Regions from separate parts of the Pseudaquabacterium inlustre genome, predicted to be linked through region 2. Evidence: predicted binding sites of a transcription regulator. Region 2 holds the regulator's gene; each other region holds the start of a gene.
The links. Region 2 encodes sigma-54, which starts transcription at its own class of promoters, with help from an activator protein. Its sites were predicted from a motif close to TGGCANGNAANCTGCTTT; they were not measured.

Region 1 (5,138 bases), on a different contig from region 2:
CGCGACGACCCGCCGCGCGCGCTGGACTTCGCCTCACTGGCCGCCATGAGCGACATCTTCTTCCCGCGCATCTGGCTGCGCCGCGCACGGCGCGTGCCGGTGGGCACGGTGTCGATGACCGTGTACTTCCACGCCGACGGCGCCATGCTGGCCGCCACCGGCCGCGGCCACCTGCTGGGCCAGGCGCAGGCCCAGGCCTTCCACCACGGCTATTTCGACCAGACCGGGCAGCTGTGGAACGAGGCCGGGCAGTTGCTAGCCACGACGCACCAGGTCGTGTACTTCAAAGAGTAAATGGGGCACCCGGCCTCGCGGGTACGCGAGGCCACCCGCCGGGCGGGTTGGCGGGCCGGCTTGGGAGCGGCCCGGCGCTCGGCCCGCTCAGTTCTTGCCCAGCTCGGTGATCAGCCGCGTCACCAGGTACAGCCGCGGCACGATCTGGTCGATCTGGATGTACTCGTCCTTGGCGTGGTAGCCCCAGCCGGGCAGGCCCAGGCTTTCCAGCACCACGGCCTTGCCCGAGCGGTTGGCGAAGCCGGCGTCGGTGCCGCCGCCGGTGAGCGGGTGGATGCCCAGCGGCTTGCCGTCGCCCAGTTCGGCGGCGATGGCGCGGGCGCGCTCGGCCAGCGCCTGGGTGCGCGGCCCGCCGACGAAGGGTGGGCGACCCACACGCAGCGCCACGCTCACCTCGGTGTCGGGCACGCGCTGGCCTTCGGCCACCTTGGCCTGCACCGCCGCCAGCAGCTTCTCGGCGGCGTCGGGGCGGGTCAGGCGCACGTCGGCGCCAGCTTCGGCGCTGTCGGGAATCTGGTTGCGCACGTTGCCCGACTTCATCGTCGTCCAGTTCAGCTGCGCGCCGGGGATGCCCTTGGCGATGTCGGCCGTGGCCAGCATCTGGTGCGACAGCTCCAGCGCCGCGTTGCGGCCCAGCTGCGGCGCGGCGCCGGCGTGCGAGGCGCGGCCCTTCACCTTCATCAGGATCTCGCCCACGCCGGCGGCCGCCAGCAGCACACCCGGGTCTTGCGCGGTGGTGGGCTCGAAGGACAGCACCACGTCGTGCTGGTCGGCCAGCGCGGCGATGGCCTCGCCCGAGCCCGGCGAGCCCGATTCCTCGTCGCCGTTGAACAGCACGGTGATCTGGGCATAGTCCTTCCAGCCCTGAGCGCGCAGGATCTCCAGGCCGTGCAGGATCATCGCCACGCCGCCCTTGTCGTCGGCGATGCCGGGGCCGTAGAGGCGGCCGTTCTCTTCCTTGATCGGCGACTTGGTGAGCTCACCGGGCCAGTAGATGGTGTCCAGGTGCGCCATCAGCATCAGCTTGCGCTGGCCGGTGCCGGTGAAGCGCGCGCTCAGCAACTCGCTGTGGCCAGCCGTGGCCGGCTTGCGCTCGACCTGGCCGCCCAGGGCCCTCAGGCGCTTCTCGGCATAGTCGGTCATGCGCGCCAGGCCGGGCGCGTCCATCGTGCCCGACTCGATGGCCACCATCTCGCGCAGCGTCTGCATCACGGCCGGCTGGGCGCCGCGGGCGGCGGCCAGCAAGGCCGCATCGGGCGCGGCCTGGGCGGCCGGCAGGGCCAGCGCCGACCAGGCGGCCAGGGCCACCAGCGTCCGGCGCGCCAGGTGCGCCGGGCGGCTGCCGGTGAAGCGGGATGGGGTGCGGGTCGGCGTACGGGTCATGGGATCTCCAGCGGGTCGATGGTTCAGTGTCGCGCCAGCGCCGGCGCGGCGCCTTAGGGCCTTGCCCCGAGTGACGCAAAGGCGAATCGGCGTTCAGCTTTTGCGCGTGCCCAGCCAGGTGCCCGACAGCACCGCCGCCAGGCCCACGCCGTGCCACACGGTCAGCGGCTCGCCCAGCAGCAGCACCGCGAAGCCCACGCCGAAGATCGGCACCCAGTAGGCATACAGCGCGGTGCGCGCCACGCCCAGGCGCACCAGCGCGCGGTTCCACACCAGCGCGCCCACGGCGGTGGCCAGCAGGCCCGACAGCGCCACCAGCAGCCAGTCGACCACGCGCACCGCTCCCCAGTCGGGTAGGCGCGTGCCGGGGTCCAGCAGCGCATGCAGCACCACGGCGCTGGAGCCCAGCGTGTTGACCACCGCGCTGACCACGGTGGAATCCATCGCGCGGGTCAGCCGCTGCACCAGCACACCGCCGGCCACCCAGGTGAGCACCGAGCCGAACACCAGCAGATCACCCAGGCTGCCATGGCCCAGCGCCGCGCCGGGCCGGTGCAGCACCACCACCGCCACGCCCGAAAAGCCCAGCACCACGCCGGCCAAGCGCGCGGGCGTCAACCGGTCACCCAGCAGCGCCGCAGCCGCCAGCGAGGACACCAGCGGGTTCAGCGCGATCACCAGCGCGGCGTTGGCCGCCACCGTGCGCTGCACGCCCAGCGTGAAGCAGATCTGGTTCAGATAGATCATCAGCAGCCCGCACACCAGCATGCCGGCGAACTGCCGGCGCGACAGCCGCGGCCAGCCGGGTCCCTGCCAGTGCAGCACGGCCAGCAGCGCCAGCGCCGACACGGCCATGCGCAGCGCCGACAGCGCCATCGGGTCGAAGCGCTCGAGCAGCAGCTTCACCACGGCCAGGTTGCCGCCCCAGATCGCCATGGTGGCCAGCAGGGCCAGGCGCATGGCGCCGGGGGTGTGGTCCTTCATCCGCCGCAGTGTGCCAGCGCCACCGGCCCAGCCCCGGCTGCACGGCTGCAGGCGGGCCGTGCAAGGCCTCGACCGCGGGCCGTGCCGCGGCCCTGTCGGAAATCTTGACGCCCACCCAGGCGCGGGGGGCCACGCCGGCGTGAGCTCCTTCACGAACCGGCGCCAAGCGTGAAGGACCGCACGTCGCCGCCTTTGACAGCCCCCTTCAGCCCCCCTGGGCACGGGTGGCAAGTCATTGATTCATAAGGGAATATCTCCCTCACAAAGGGTTGGCACGGCGTTCGCTATGAAGCCACCCAGGACGGGATGCACAGCACCCGCCATCACATCAAGACTCGTTGGGATCATCCGTGAAGAAACTCGCCGCCATCGCGGCAGCGGTCGCGCTCGCGTCCGCCGCCACCACCGCCTCCGCCGCGTTGCTGACCCAGTCGGTCTCGCATGTCGACTCGTACACCGGCACGACCAACTGGTCTGAGGTGCTCCTCAGCCTGCCCCAGTTCGACGCCTCGCTGGGCACGCTGACGGGTGTGACGCTGAGCTACGACGGCATGTTCTCCAGCGAATTCAAGTACGAGAACACCGGCCGCAACGGCCGGGAGGTGGTGCAGCAGGTCAAGGGCGAGCTGACCTTCGCCAGCACGGTGCTCGGCAACCAGACGCTCACGACGACCGCCAAGCTGAAGACCACGGTGTCGGGCAAGGACAACGCCATCGACTTCGGTGGCACCGCCGGCTACACCCGGACCCTGGATGAAAGCGACAGCCTCACGCTGACCTGGCTGTCGGGCATCGATGACCTGAGCGGCTTCATCGGCACCGACACCCTGGAGTTCCTGGTCTCGGCGTTCGGCACGGCCACCAACAGCGGCAGCGGCAACAGCCGCTCGAGCATCACCACGACGGCCACCGCCAATCTGAGCATCACCTACGACTATCGGGAAAACATGCTGCCGCCGACCGTGATTCCGGGCGGCACCGTGCCCGAGCCGGGCTCGATCGCGCTGCTGGGCCTGGCCCTGGCCGCTGCCGGCGCGGCCGGTCGCCGCCGCCAGGCCGCCTGAGCACGGCCCGACCTTCCGATTGCCTGACTGGAGTACCCCATGAGCACCTTCGCCCAACGCTCGGCCGCTGCCATCGCCGCCCTCACCTTGCCGGTGGCCGCGCTGGCGGTCCCGGCCACCGAGAGCCACACCTCCAACCTGATCGCGCTGCAGGACACCGACTGGGACGACCAGCTGGTGCTGCAGCAGTACGCCGGCACCGGCACGCTGACCGGCGTGACCGTGGAACTGTTCGGCTCGCTGGCCGGCAACATCGTGGTCGAGAGCACCGACAAGCAGGCCTCGACGCTGACGGTGACGCTGGCCTCCACGATCTCGCTGGCGCTGCCCACGCTGGGTTCGCCGTCGCTGAGCGTGGCGCCGCAGTACGCCAAGCAGCTGCAGTTCAGCGCCTTCGACGGCACGGAAGATTTCGCCGGCACCTCGGGCACCGAGCTGAACCTGAGCACCCCGGTGCAGCGCAGCGCCAGCCTCAGCTTCAGCGACAGCGCCAGCCTGGCGCTGTTCACCGGCAACGGCACGCTGAACCTGGCCGTGATGGCCCGCGACGGCTCGACGACCAGTGGCGCCGCCAATTTCACCGACGGCTACGCCTCGCAGGCCGGCGCCTATGCCCGCGTGACCTACACCTACGTGTCGGCGCCGGTGCCCGAGCCCGGCACCTGGGCGCTGATGTTCGCCGGCCTGGGCATGGTGGGCACGCTGGCCGCGCGTCGACGCGTCGGCTGACACGTCCTCCCGGCGCGGCGGGGCGGCCGGCTACCATGCCGGCCATGAACCCCATCTTCACCCGCGTCGTCCTCTTCACCGACACCGACGGGCGCGCCCGCTTCCGCGAGGAACCCGTCGTGCTCAGCGAGGGCAAGCCGCAGGCGCGGCTGTCGCCGCTGATGCCCAGCGGCGGCTTTCAGCTGCGCGAGAGCCCGGTGGGCTTTCGCAGCGAGTTCCACTGCACCGAGAACCCGCAATGGCTGTTCGTGCTGCGCGGGCGCATGGAGATCGGCCTGCAGGATGGCAGCTCGCGCGTGTTCGGGCCGGGCGAGCACTTCTACTCTGCCGATGTGCTGCCGGCCGGCGCAAGCTTCGATCCGCAGGTGCACGGCCACTGGAGCCGGCAGGTGGGCGACGAGCCGCTGGTGACGCTGTTCGTGCGCGGCTGAGCGCCGCGCCAGCGACACCCCCTGGGGCTTGATGGATGTCAACCCAAAGTCAGCGGCTTCAGGCACAGTCGCACGCCATGGGCCGTCACGCCACCATCATCCCCATCGTCGCCGCGCAACCCGCGCGCGGCTGCCAGGCCTGCCTGCAGGCCAGCAGTGGCCCGGTGTGCCGCAGTGTGCTGGGCGAGCCCTGCGGTGCGCCCGAGCTGCACGGGCCGGCACCGCAGGTGCAGCGCCTGCTGCTGGCCTTGGG
Region 2 (5,138 bases):
CAGGCCATGAACCTGGGCGCGCTGCTGCCGCTGGCGCTGATGGGGGCCGCGCTGCTGTGGCTGCGCCAGGTGCGGCCGGCGCGCTGATCACTCGGCGCGCGGCGCCCGCGCCGAGCCGGCGATCAGGTCGAAGCGGAACAGCCGGCACTCGATCGGACCGTTCCACATCGGCACGCGGCGGGCTTCCTTCAGGCGCAGGGCCTGCGGCAGCTTCATGTCGGGGCTGAGCACCCAGGCCGTCCAGCCGGCATAGGCGCGCTTCCAGTGCGCGGCCAGGCCGCTGAAGAAGGCGGCGCCGGCGGCGTCCTTCTCGCCCTCGGGCGCACCCGCAGGGCCTTCAGCGAAGCCCTCGCGCACCGCGCGCTCGGCGCCGCGCTCGCCGCGCGAGCCCTTGGCCTCGATGCGCTCGCCGTACGGCGGGTTGAACACCAGCAGGCCGGCCTCGGCCGGCGGCGGGCGCTGCAGCGCGTCGGCGGTCTTGAAGACGATGGCATGGCCGACGCCGGCGCGCTGGGCATTGCGCGCGGCGAAGTCGGTCATGCGGAAGCTCACGTCACCGGCGTGGATGGCCACGGCCGGCGCGTGCACGGCCGCCTGCGCCTCGGCCTTCAGCTGGCCCCAGGCGGACAGTTGCGTGCGGAACGGCAGCATGCGCTCGAAGGCGAAGCGGCGCTTCAGCCCCGGCGCGATGCCACAGGCGATCTGCGCGGCCTCGATGGCGATGGTGCCGGCGCCGCAGCAGGGGTCGAGCAGCGCACCGTCTTCGGGCCGGCCCTGCCAGCCGGCGGCGGCCAGCATCGCGGCGGCCAGGGTTTCCTTCAGTGGCGCCTCGCCCTTCAGGCCGCCATCGCGCTCGTCGCGCCAGCCGCGCTTGAACAGCGCCTCGCCCGAGGTGTCGGCATACAGCGACGCGGTGTCGGCCGTCAGGTGCAGCACCAGCGGCAGATCGGGGTGGCGGGTGTCGACGCTGGGGCGGCTGCCGGTGGCGTCGCGCAGCACATCGCACAGCGCGTCCTTCACGCGCAGCGTGGCGAAGTTCAGGCTCTGCAGCGGACTGCGCGTGGCGCTGGTGTCGATGCGGAAGGTCTGCTCGGGCGTGATCCAGTCGCCCCACGGCACGCGGCGCGCCAGGTCGTACAGGTCGTGCTCGCTCTCGTAGGGGCCGAAGGCCAGCGGCCACAGCACGCGCTGCGCCAGGCGGCTGTGCAGGTTCAGCTGCATCGCCACGCGGGCATCGCCCAGCACCTGCACGCCGCCACGCTGCTCCACCACGCGGCGGCGGCTGGGGTCGGCCGGCACCACGGCGCGGTCCACGCCCAGCAGGGCCGCCACCTCGTCGGCCAGCAGCGGCTCGACGCCAGCGGCACAGGGCAGGAACAGCGACACCGGCGTGTCGCCCACCGGCGCGATGGCCTTGACGGGCAGGCGCACCGGGCCGCGGGCCGGCATGCCGGGGCCACCGGGACCGCGCATGGCCGGACCGCCAGGGCCGCCGGAACGCGGGCCGGGCCCACGCGCCTCGGTGTGGCGCTGGGTCTTGTAGCCGCCGATCGGCGGACGGGGGGTCTTGGTCAAAGGGCTTTGCGCAGGTTGGCGGGCGCGATCTTCAGCGCCTCGCGGTACTTGGCCACCGTGCGCCGCGCCACCTGGATGCCCTGCTCGGACAGCATGTCCGACAGCTGGCTGTCCGACAGCGGCTTGGCCGGGTCTTCGTTGGCCACCAGCTGCTTGATCAGCGCGCGCACGGCGGTGGAGCTGGCGTTGCCGCCGGCCTCGGTGTTCAGGCTGGAGCCGAAGAAGTACTTCAGCTCGAAGGTGCCGAACGGCGTGTTCATGTACTTGGCCGTGGTCACGCGCGAGATCGTGCTCTCGTGCAGGCCCAGTTCGTCGGCGATTTCGCGCAGCACCAGCGGCTTCATCGCGATCTCGCCGTGGGTGAAGAAGCCCTTCTGCCGCTCGACGATGGCCTGGCTGACGCGCAGGATGGTGTCGAAGCGCTGCAGGATGTTCTTCATGAACCAGCGCGCCTCCTGCAGCCGCGACGACAGCCCACCCGCGGCCCCGTTGCGCTGGCCGCGGATGGCCTGCGCATAGAGGTCGTTGATCTTCAGCTTGGGCATCACGTCGGGGTTGAGCACGGCCTTCCAGCCGCGCCCGGCCTTCTGCACGATGACGTCGGGCACGATGATGTTGGCCTCGGCGCGCGTGAACGGCCGGCCCGGCTTGGGCTCGCAGGTCAGGATCAGCGCCTGGGCCTCGCGCAGCAGCGCTTCATCAGCGCCGGTGGCCTGCGTCAGCTTCTTCATGTCGCGCCGCGCCAGCAGCTCGAGGTGCTGCTCGGCAATGCGCATGGCCAGCTTGCGCGCCGGGCTGGCCGGCTTCTCGCGCAGTTGCAGGCACAGGCACTCACCCAGGTTGGCGGCGCCCACGCCGGTGGGCTCCAGGCTCTGCAGCCACTTCAGGCCGCAGCGCAGGCGCTCGAACAGGTCTTCGCGCGCCTCCAGGTCGTCTTCGGGGATGTCCAGCGAGGCGGCCACGCGCTCGGCGATCTCGGCCAGCGGGTCGGCCAGCCAGCCGTCCTCGTCCAGGCTCTCGATCAGCACCATCACGGTGGCCGCGTCTTCGTCCGACAGGCGCATGCCCAGCAGCTGGCGGCGCAGGTGCTCCTGCAGCGTGGGGCCGCTGCTGGCCGCGTCCACCGGCTCGAAGTCGTCGTCGCCGCTGCCCGAGGGGCTGTTGCTGGGCGCCTCGCGGATGCCGTCGAAGTCGTCACGCTCGGTGCCGTTCTCCCAGTCGTCGCGCTCGGTGGCGCCGAACTCGGCGGTGTCCACGCCGGCAGGCTCGTCGCTGCCGGCGTCCTCGCGCTCGCTCAGGCGCTCCTTCTCGCGCTCGGCGCCGGCACCGCTCTCCGGCGTGGCGGCCACGCGTTCCAGGCCATAGGCCAGCGAGTCGTCGCCGCCGTCCTCCACGTCGAGGAAGGGATTGGCCTCGAGCATCTGCTCGATTTCCTGGTGCAGCTCCAGCGTGGAGAGTTGCAGCAGGCGGATCGATTGCTGCAGCTGGGGCGTCAGCGCCAGGTGCTGCGACAGGCGGACCTGCAATGAAGGCTTCATGACTTCGGGCCTGTCATCACATCTTGAAATGCTCGCCGAGGTACACCCGGCGAACGTCGGCGTTCTCGACGATCTCGGACGGCGTGCCTTCGGCCAGCACGCGCCCCTCGCTGATGATGTAGGCGCGGTCGCAGATGCCCAGCATCTCGCGCACGTTGTGGTCGGTGATCAGCACGCCGATGCCGCGCTGCTTCAGGAAGCCGATGATGCGCTGGATCTCGATCACCGCGATCGGATCGACGCCAGCGAAGGGCTCGTCGAGCAGGATGAAGCGCGGCTGCGTGGCCAGCGCGCGGGCGATCTCGACACGGCGACGCTCGCCGCCCGACAGTGCCGGCGCCGGCGAGTCGCGCAGCTTCTCGATGCTCAGGTCGTGCAGCAGGCCGTCCAGGCGCTGCTGGATCTCGGTGGCCGCCAGCGGCCGGCCGTCGGCGCCCACCTGCAGCTCGAGCACCGCACGCACGTTCTCCTCGACCGTGAGCTTGCGGAAGATCGAGGCTTCCTGCGGCAGGTAGCTCAGGCCCATGCGCGCGCGCTGGTGGATGGGCTTGCCTTGCACGGCCTGGCCGTCGATGCGGATCTCGCCGGCATCGGCACGCACCAGACCCACCACCATGTAGAAGGTGGTGGTCTTGCCGGCGCCGTTGGGGCCCAGCAGGCCCACCACCTCGCCGGCGCCCACGGCCAGGTGCACTTCCTTGACCACCTGGCGCGAGCCGTAGCTCTTTTGCAGCCCCTGGACCGTCAGCCCTTGGAGCCCTTGGCTCTGGCCGATCGGGGGCTGCGCCGCCATCGCCACGCGCTCTGGCGCCTGGGCGGATGTCACCGCCGCTCCCCGAGGGCCGGCGTGCTCTTCAGCGGGGCCTGCGCGGGTGCGGACGCGGCCTCGGCGGCCATCGCGGCGGCGGCCTCGGTGCCGGGGCGTGGCGTGATCACCGCGCGCACGCGGCCGCCGGGGTTGGTGGCGGTGGTGGCCCCACCGCCCTGCACATTGAAGGTCTCGGCCTGGCCGTCCCAGACGATGCGCGCGCCCTGGATCTCATCGGCCAGCGTGGCGCCGCGCAGGCGCCGCACCACGGCCGCGCCTTCGAAGCGGATCACGCCGGTCTTGCTGTCGTAGTCGATGCGCTGGGCCTGGCCCTCGACGCTCTCGTCGATGCCGTCGCGCTTTTGCTTCACGCGGGCCGGCTTGTCGGCCGTGCCGCTGGCCTGCACCACCTGCCAGCCTTCGGGCGTCTCACGCACCTCCAGCTTGTCGGCGCGCAACAGCAGCGTGCCCTGGCTGATCACCACGTTGCCGCTGCACTGGCTGATCTGCTTGGCCAGGTTCACCACGCAGGGCTGATCGCTTTCCAGCGCCATCGGCTTGGTGCGGTCGGCGCGCTCGGCCAGCGCCGGTCCGGCCACCGCCAGCGTCAAGGCCAGGGCGGCACCGGGCAGCAGCCGGGCGGCGGACGGGGTGAGGGCGGGCAGGATGGGCATCGAACGGCACAAAACTTGCAGACCATTCTAGGCCCAAGTGCCGTTCGCTGCGGAATACCCGGATGCCAAATCTGTGGCATCCGGTGGGCCTTGGTGACGCCGTCAGCGCGGCGTCAGAAACCCAGGGTTTTCCAGAGGATGTATCAGGCCTTGCGCGCCATCGCGATCAGCGCGTCGGTGACGGCCAGTGCGCGAACCTCGCTGCCGGCCATCGACGGCGCGGTGCGCCAGCGGCCCTGCACGCCCAGCGTGGGCACGCCGTCGATGCCATAGCCCTCGGCCAGCTGGCGCGCCAGGCGCACCTTGGTGGCCACGCCGAAGCTCTTCATCGCCTCGACGATCTTGGCGCCATCGGCACCACTGGCCTGGGCCCAGGCCAGCACGTCGGCGTCGTTGTTGAACGGCTTGCGCTCGATGTGCACGGCGTTGAACACCTTGCGGTGCAGCGCCTCGACCTGGCCCAGGGCCTCCAGCGCGTAGTACAGGCGCTGCAGCGGCTCCTGGTTCGGGCGGAACGAGATCGAGACGCGGCGGAAGGCCACC
Region 3 (5,138 bases), on a different contig from region 2:
TGATGAGCGTCCTGCCCGACACGCTGATGGTGCTGGCCACGTTGCTGTTCGTGGTTGGATTGCGCCAGTTCGTGGGCCTGTCGGCGCTGCGTCCGCGCGCCATCGCCGCGGCCACGGCCCTGTATGTGGCGGTGTGGCTGGTGGCCTGGTGGGGCTGGCAGGAGCCCGGCCGCCATGTGGTGCTCAACGGTGCCCTGGCCATCAACTACCTGCTGCTGGCCGCGATGGCCTGGCGCGGCATCCGCCGCGTGCCGGGCAGCATGTCGCTCTCGCTGGCGGTGCTGTCCGGCGTGATCGGCCTGCTGGGCGTGGCCACTGCGCTGCGCGTGTTCCTGGTGCTGACCGGCGGCATCGCGCCCTTGTTCAGCGGGCCGACGGCGGCGGTGTACTACGGCTACTCCACCTTCGTCACGGTGGTGCTGGGGCCCAATCTGCTGTGGATGGTGTTCCTGCGTCTGAATGGCCGTCTGGCGCAACTGGCCACCCACGATCCGCTGACCGGGCTGCTCAACCGCCACGGGCTGGACGAGGCGCTGCGGCGTCACTTCGCCGCCCGGCCCCCGGCGCCGCTGGTGCTGTGCCAGTTCGACATCGACCATTTCAAGCGCGTCAACGATCTGCACGGCCACGCCACCGGCGATGCGGTGCTGCGCGGCGTGGCCGACACGCTCACGGCGCAGGTGCGCGGCAGCGACTTCGTGGCGCGCCTGGGTGGCGAGGAATTCCTGGTGGGCTGTGTGGGCGGTGCCGAACCCGCGCTGGCGCTGGCCGAGCGGGTGCGCGCCGCGGTGGCGCGGCAGGCGCATGGGCTGGCGCAGGGGGGTGTGCTGCACTGCACCCTCAGTGCCGGCGTGTCGCCGCCGTTCAGCCATGCGCAGCACTGGGAGGCCGCGCTGCGGCTGGCCGACGAGGCGCTGTACCGCGCCAAGTCCGAAGGCCGCGACGCCGTGCGCGTGGCCCGGGCTGCGCCGGGCTGGGAGGCTGCGGCCGCCCCGTCCGATGCGTCGGCCGAATCCTCGGCCGATGTCAAGCCGGCGCCGCCTCCGCCGCCAGCTGCTCCGCGCTCTGCGCCTTGAGCAGGCTGTCCTCCGCGTCCCAGGGCGCGGGCTTGCGCACCTCGGCCCACATCGGGTTGTGCAGCGCCTTGTCGATCTCTTCCACCATGGTCACCATGCCCTCGTAACCGGCAAAGGCGTGGTGGCGTTCCTGGTTGATGTCCATCCAGGGCATGCGGGCCTTCAGCGCCACGAACTGGCTGCGGCCGCCGCTGAGCATGATGTCGGCCTGGGCGTCGCGCAGCATGGCGTACATCTGGCGCGGCGTCATGTCGTCGATCATGTGGGCGTCGGCCTCTTCCGCGCTGCCGAACAGGGCCTTGAGCTTGTCCTTGTCTTCCTTGGTGCTCTTCTTCACGCTGGTGCCCACCACCTCCAGGCCGGCCTCCTGCAGCGCGCTCACCACGCTCCAGCTCTTCACGCCGCCGGTGATCAGCAGCACCTTCTTGCCGGCCAGGCGCTCGCGGTAGACGCGGATGCGCTCCCAGGCGCGGGCCTCTTCCACGGCGATCAGCGCCTCGGTGCGCGCCTTCAGTTCCGGGTCGGCACCGGCCTGGATCAGCAGCCGGGCGATCTCGCGTAGCGTCTCGCTCATGTCGCCAATGCCGTAGAAGCTGCCCTCGAAGTACGGGATGCCCCAGCGCTTCTCCATCTTGGTGGCGATGTTGATCATGCTCTTGCTGCAGACCATCATGTTGGCCTTGGCGCGGTGGGCGCTGGCCACTTCCTTGTAGCGCCCGTCGCCGCTGATGCAGCTGAGGATGCGCACGCCCAGCGCGTCGAGCAGCGGCTTGATCTGCCACAGCTCGCCGCTGAGGTTGTACTCGCCGATGATGTTGATGTCGTAGGGCGTGGTGAAGTCGGGCTCGAGGGTGCCCACCACATGGTCGAGCAGGGCCTCGGCGCCCAGCTTGTTGCCCAGGTTCTTGGGGCCGGCAAAGCCCGGCGCGTTCACCGGAATCACCGACAGGCCGAACTTCTCAGTGGCGCGCTTGCACACGGCCTCGATGTCGTCGCCGATCAGCGCGGTGACGCAAGTCTGGTACACGAAGATCGCCGGCGGGTTGACCTTCTCCATGATCTCGCGCACGGCCTTGAACAGGCGCTTCTCGCCGCCGTAGATCACGTCCATCTCGCCGATGTCGGTGGTGAAGCCGGTGCGGTAGGTGCTGGCGCCGCTGCTGGCCGAATGGCGGTTGTCCCAGCTGTTGCCTTCGCAGGCGATGGGGCCGTGCACCAGGTGCGCCACGTCCACGATGGGCTGCAGCGCGATCTTGGCGCCGTCGAAGGCGCAGCCGCCGGCCGCGGCGCCGGGCGTGAGCTGCTTGGTGCAGCCCTTCTTGCGCTCTTTCTCGCTCTTGCCCTGGTTCTTGTCGCAACCGGGCTCGTCGAACACTTCGGCGATCTTGGCGTTGAGTGAGGCAGACATCACGCTCTCCTGTCGGATGGGGCTGGCCCGTGGCCCGTTGCACGATCGGTGCCAGTGCGTCGGGCTGGCACGCCGGTGTCGCGCGCTGCCACACGGCCGGCGGCAGTGCGCCACCTGGGGCGATGGCTTGCGCACTGGCGTGGCAGCGCTTGTCACAGCCTGGCGCTGCGGTGTGCGCATTTCGTCCGCGATGTGCCGGCCGCGGTGGCGAAGTGGAGGTTTCCCGACAAACCCTACAGCGTTTACCCACGGTTCATGCCATGGGGGCCCGGGCCGATAAGCCGCTGGAGGACGCCTGCCCATGCAACTTGCCCGTTTGTTCCGTATCCCTGGTACCACGCGTGCCGCGCTGTCGTCGATCATCGACGGCAGCGGCACCCTCAGCGCCAAAGTGCTCCCCATCACACCGCTGGGCTTTGCCGCGTCGCGCTTTCTGGAACGCATCCGCGGCCTGGTGCTGGTGGCGCGCGGCAACAGCATCGAGACGGCCATCAACGTGGCCCAGCTGAAGAAGCAGGTGGACCTGAGCGCCGCGCGCGCCACGCAGCAGTGCGCCGATGCGGTGGCGCTGACCGAGGCGGCACGCCGCGTCACGCAGCTGTCCGACGGCATGGACCGCGACGCGGCGGTGATCGACGAGGTGGCCGCGCGCAACCTGGACGCGGCGGCGCAGTCGATGGCCGAGCTGGCCGCGGTGCGCGAGCGCATGGCCCAGATCGATGCCACCGTGGCCGACTTCAACCACACCGTGGCCGAGCTGGCCGAGGGCGCCAAGGCCATCGCCAACATCGGCCAGGTGATCCGCACCATCGCCATGCAGACCAACCTGCTGGCACTCAATGCCGCCATCGAGGCCGCGCGCGCCGGCGAGTCGGGCCGCGGCTTCGCCGTGGTGGCCAAGGAGGTGCGCGGCCTGGCCGAACGCGTGAACGCCGAGACGCGCGAGATCGGCGAGCGCAGCGCCAAGATGCAGGAGCTGGTGGCCACCACCGCCGCCGGCACCCAGCGCATCAGCAGCGGTGTGGCCGAGACGGTGCGCGAGGTGGGCAGCACCAGCGAGCGCTTCGAGGCCTTCATGACCGACTTCCGCGGCATGGCCGACACGGTGCGCGGCATCGTCGGATCGATCGGCGAACTGGCGGCGGTGAACCGCGACATGAACCACCGCATCGAGGCCGTGGCTGGATCGGCGCAGCAGGTGAACGCGATGATGACCGATGCCACCGGCCGCATGGACGAGCTGCGCCAGAACTGCGAGGTGGTGCAGGGCGCGCTGGCCGAGTTCCGCACCGGGCGCACCACCTTCGACGCGCTGGTGGATGCCGCCAGCGGCCTGCGCGACCGCACGGCCGGCATCCTGGCCAGGCACCTGGCGCGTGGCGCCAATGTGTTCGACCAGCAGTACCAGCGCATCCCCAACAGCGATCCGCCGCGCTTCACCACCGGGTATGACCAGGCCGTGGAGCCTGAACTGCAGGCCCTCTACGACCAGCTGCTGGCTTCGCTGCCAGGCTGCGTGTATGCGCTGGCCGTGGACAACCAGGGCTACGCCCCGGCGCACAACAAGGCCTTCTCCAACCCGCCCAGCGGCGACCGCGCCACCGACCTGGCCAAGTGCCGCCACAAGCGCATCTTCGACGACCCGGTGGGCGTGAAGCTCGCCAGGAACCAGCAGCGCTTCCTGTTCCAGACCTACCTGCGCGACACCGGCGAGGTGATCAACGACCTGTCGATGCCGATCTTCCTGAACGGCCGCCACTGGGGCGCGGTGCGCGTGGGCTTCGACAGCGACAAGCTGCGCTGAGCCGCTGAGGCGCTGAGCGGACCAGCCGCGTGCACGGGCTTTGCTAGCCCGTGCGGCATGCACGCGTCCACCGTCACCGCCGCCGATCCCCCGTTCGCCCAGGCCGACTGGCTGGACACCGACGACCTGCTGCGCTGGCGCCAGTGCGCGCGCCGCTTCTGGTGGCAGCGCCGGGCCCAGGGTGCCGCGGCCGATGGCCCGATGGCCGACGATGGCCAGCCCCACCCGCTGGGCGCTGCCGAGGGGCCTGTGGGCGCCGCCGTGGGCCAGGCCCTGCGTGCCAACCACCCGATGGGGGTGGAGATCGCGGCACCCGCCGACCCGCTGGACGAGGCGGGCTGGGCCCAGGCCGTGCGCGCCACCGCAGCAGCGCTGGATGCCGGCGTGCTGGCGGACGAGGCCGGCGCCATCGTGGGGGCCTGCCTGGCCAGCGACGACGGCGTGCGTGTGCGCGTGGATCTGCTGGCGCCGGGCGACCGCGGCGCGGGCGGCCTGCGCGTGCTGCGCCTGCGCCATGCCACGGCCGGCAGCGAGGCCGATGTGGACGCGGCCGCGCTGTGGGCGCATGTGGCCGCGCGCAACGGCCTGCGCCTGCAGGGCGTGGCGTTGCGGCTGGTGGACACCGACTTCGTCTATCCCGGCCACGGCCTGTACGCGGGCCTGTACCGCGACAGCGACCTGCTGCCCCGCCTGGGCAGCCGCGCGGTGGCCAGCTGGTTGGTGGCCATGCGCCAGTGCGCGCGTGGCCCGCAGCCCGCCGCCGCACCCGGTGCGCACTGCGGTGGGCCGCAAGCCTGCCCCTGGCGTGGCCGCTGCGACGCGGCCCCGCCGGAGCCCGAGCCGCTGCCGG

Region 1: the regulator sigma-54 is predicted to act here: its motif matches at 2,932-2,949, upstream of AACH10_RS05800 (choice-of-anchor E domain-containing protein).
Region 3: the regulator sigma-54 is predicted to act here: its motif matches at 2,521-2,538, upstream of nifE (nitrogenase iron-molybdenum cofactor biosynthesis protein NifE).

Annotation. Positions count from the first base shown of each region.
Region 1 is NZ_JBBUTH010000003.1:113,948-119,085, reverse strand. Features, by position in the region: gene AACH10_RS05815 (acyl-CoA thioesterase) at 1-294, shown strand, start outside; gene AACH10_RS05810 (glutamate carboxypeptidase) at 382-1,677, opposite strand; gene AACH10_RS05805 (DMT family transporter) at 1,771-2,661, opposite strand; gene AACH10_RS05800 (choice-of-anchor E domain-containing protein) at 3,012-3,725, shown strand; gene AACH10_RS05795 (choice-of-anchor E domain-containing protein) at 3,765-4,454, shown strand; gene AACH10_RS05790 (cupin domain-containing protein) at 4,499-4,885, shown strand; gene AACH10_RS05785 (hypothetical protein) at 4,963-5,138, shown strand, end outside.
Region 2 is NZ_JBBUTH010000008.1:161,203-166,340, forward strand. Features, by position in the region: gene AACH10_RS15300 (MFS transporter) at 1-87, shown strand, start outside; gene AACH10_RS15305 (THUMP domain-containing class I SAM-dependent RNA methyltransferase) at 88-1,575, opposite strand; gene AACH10_RS15310 (RNA polymerase factor sigma-54) at 1,572-3,113, opposite strand; gene lptB (LPS export ABC transporter ATP-binding protein) at 3,130-3,906, opposite strand; gene lptA (lipopolysaccharide transport periplasmic protein LptA) at 3,936-4,595, opposite strand; gene AACH10_RS15325 (thiol:disulfide interchange protein DsbA/DsbL) at 4,739-5,138, opposite strand, start outside.
Region 3 is NZ_JBBUTH010000010.1:515,216-520,353, forward strand. Features, by position in the region: gene AACH10_RS22460 (GGDEF domain-containing protein) at 1-1,076, shown strand, start outside; gene nifE (nitrogenase iron-molybdenum cofactor biosynthesis protein NifE) at 1,027-2,484, opposite strand; gene AACH10_RS22470 (methyl-accepting chemotaxis protein) at 2,786-4,288, shown strand; gene AACH10_RS22475 (DUF2779 domain-containing protein) at 4,346-5,138, shown strand, end outside.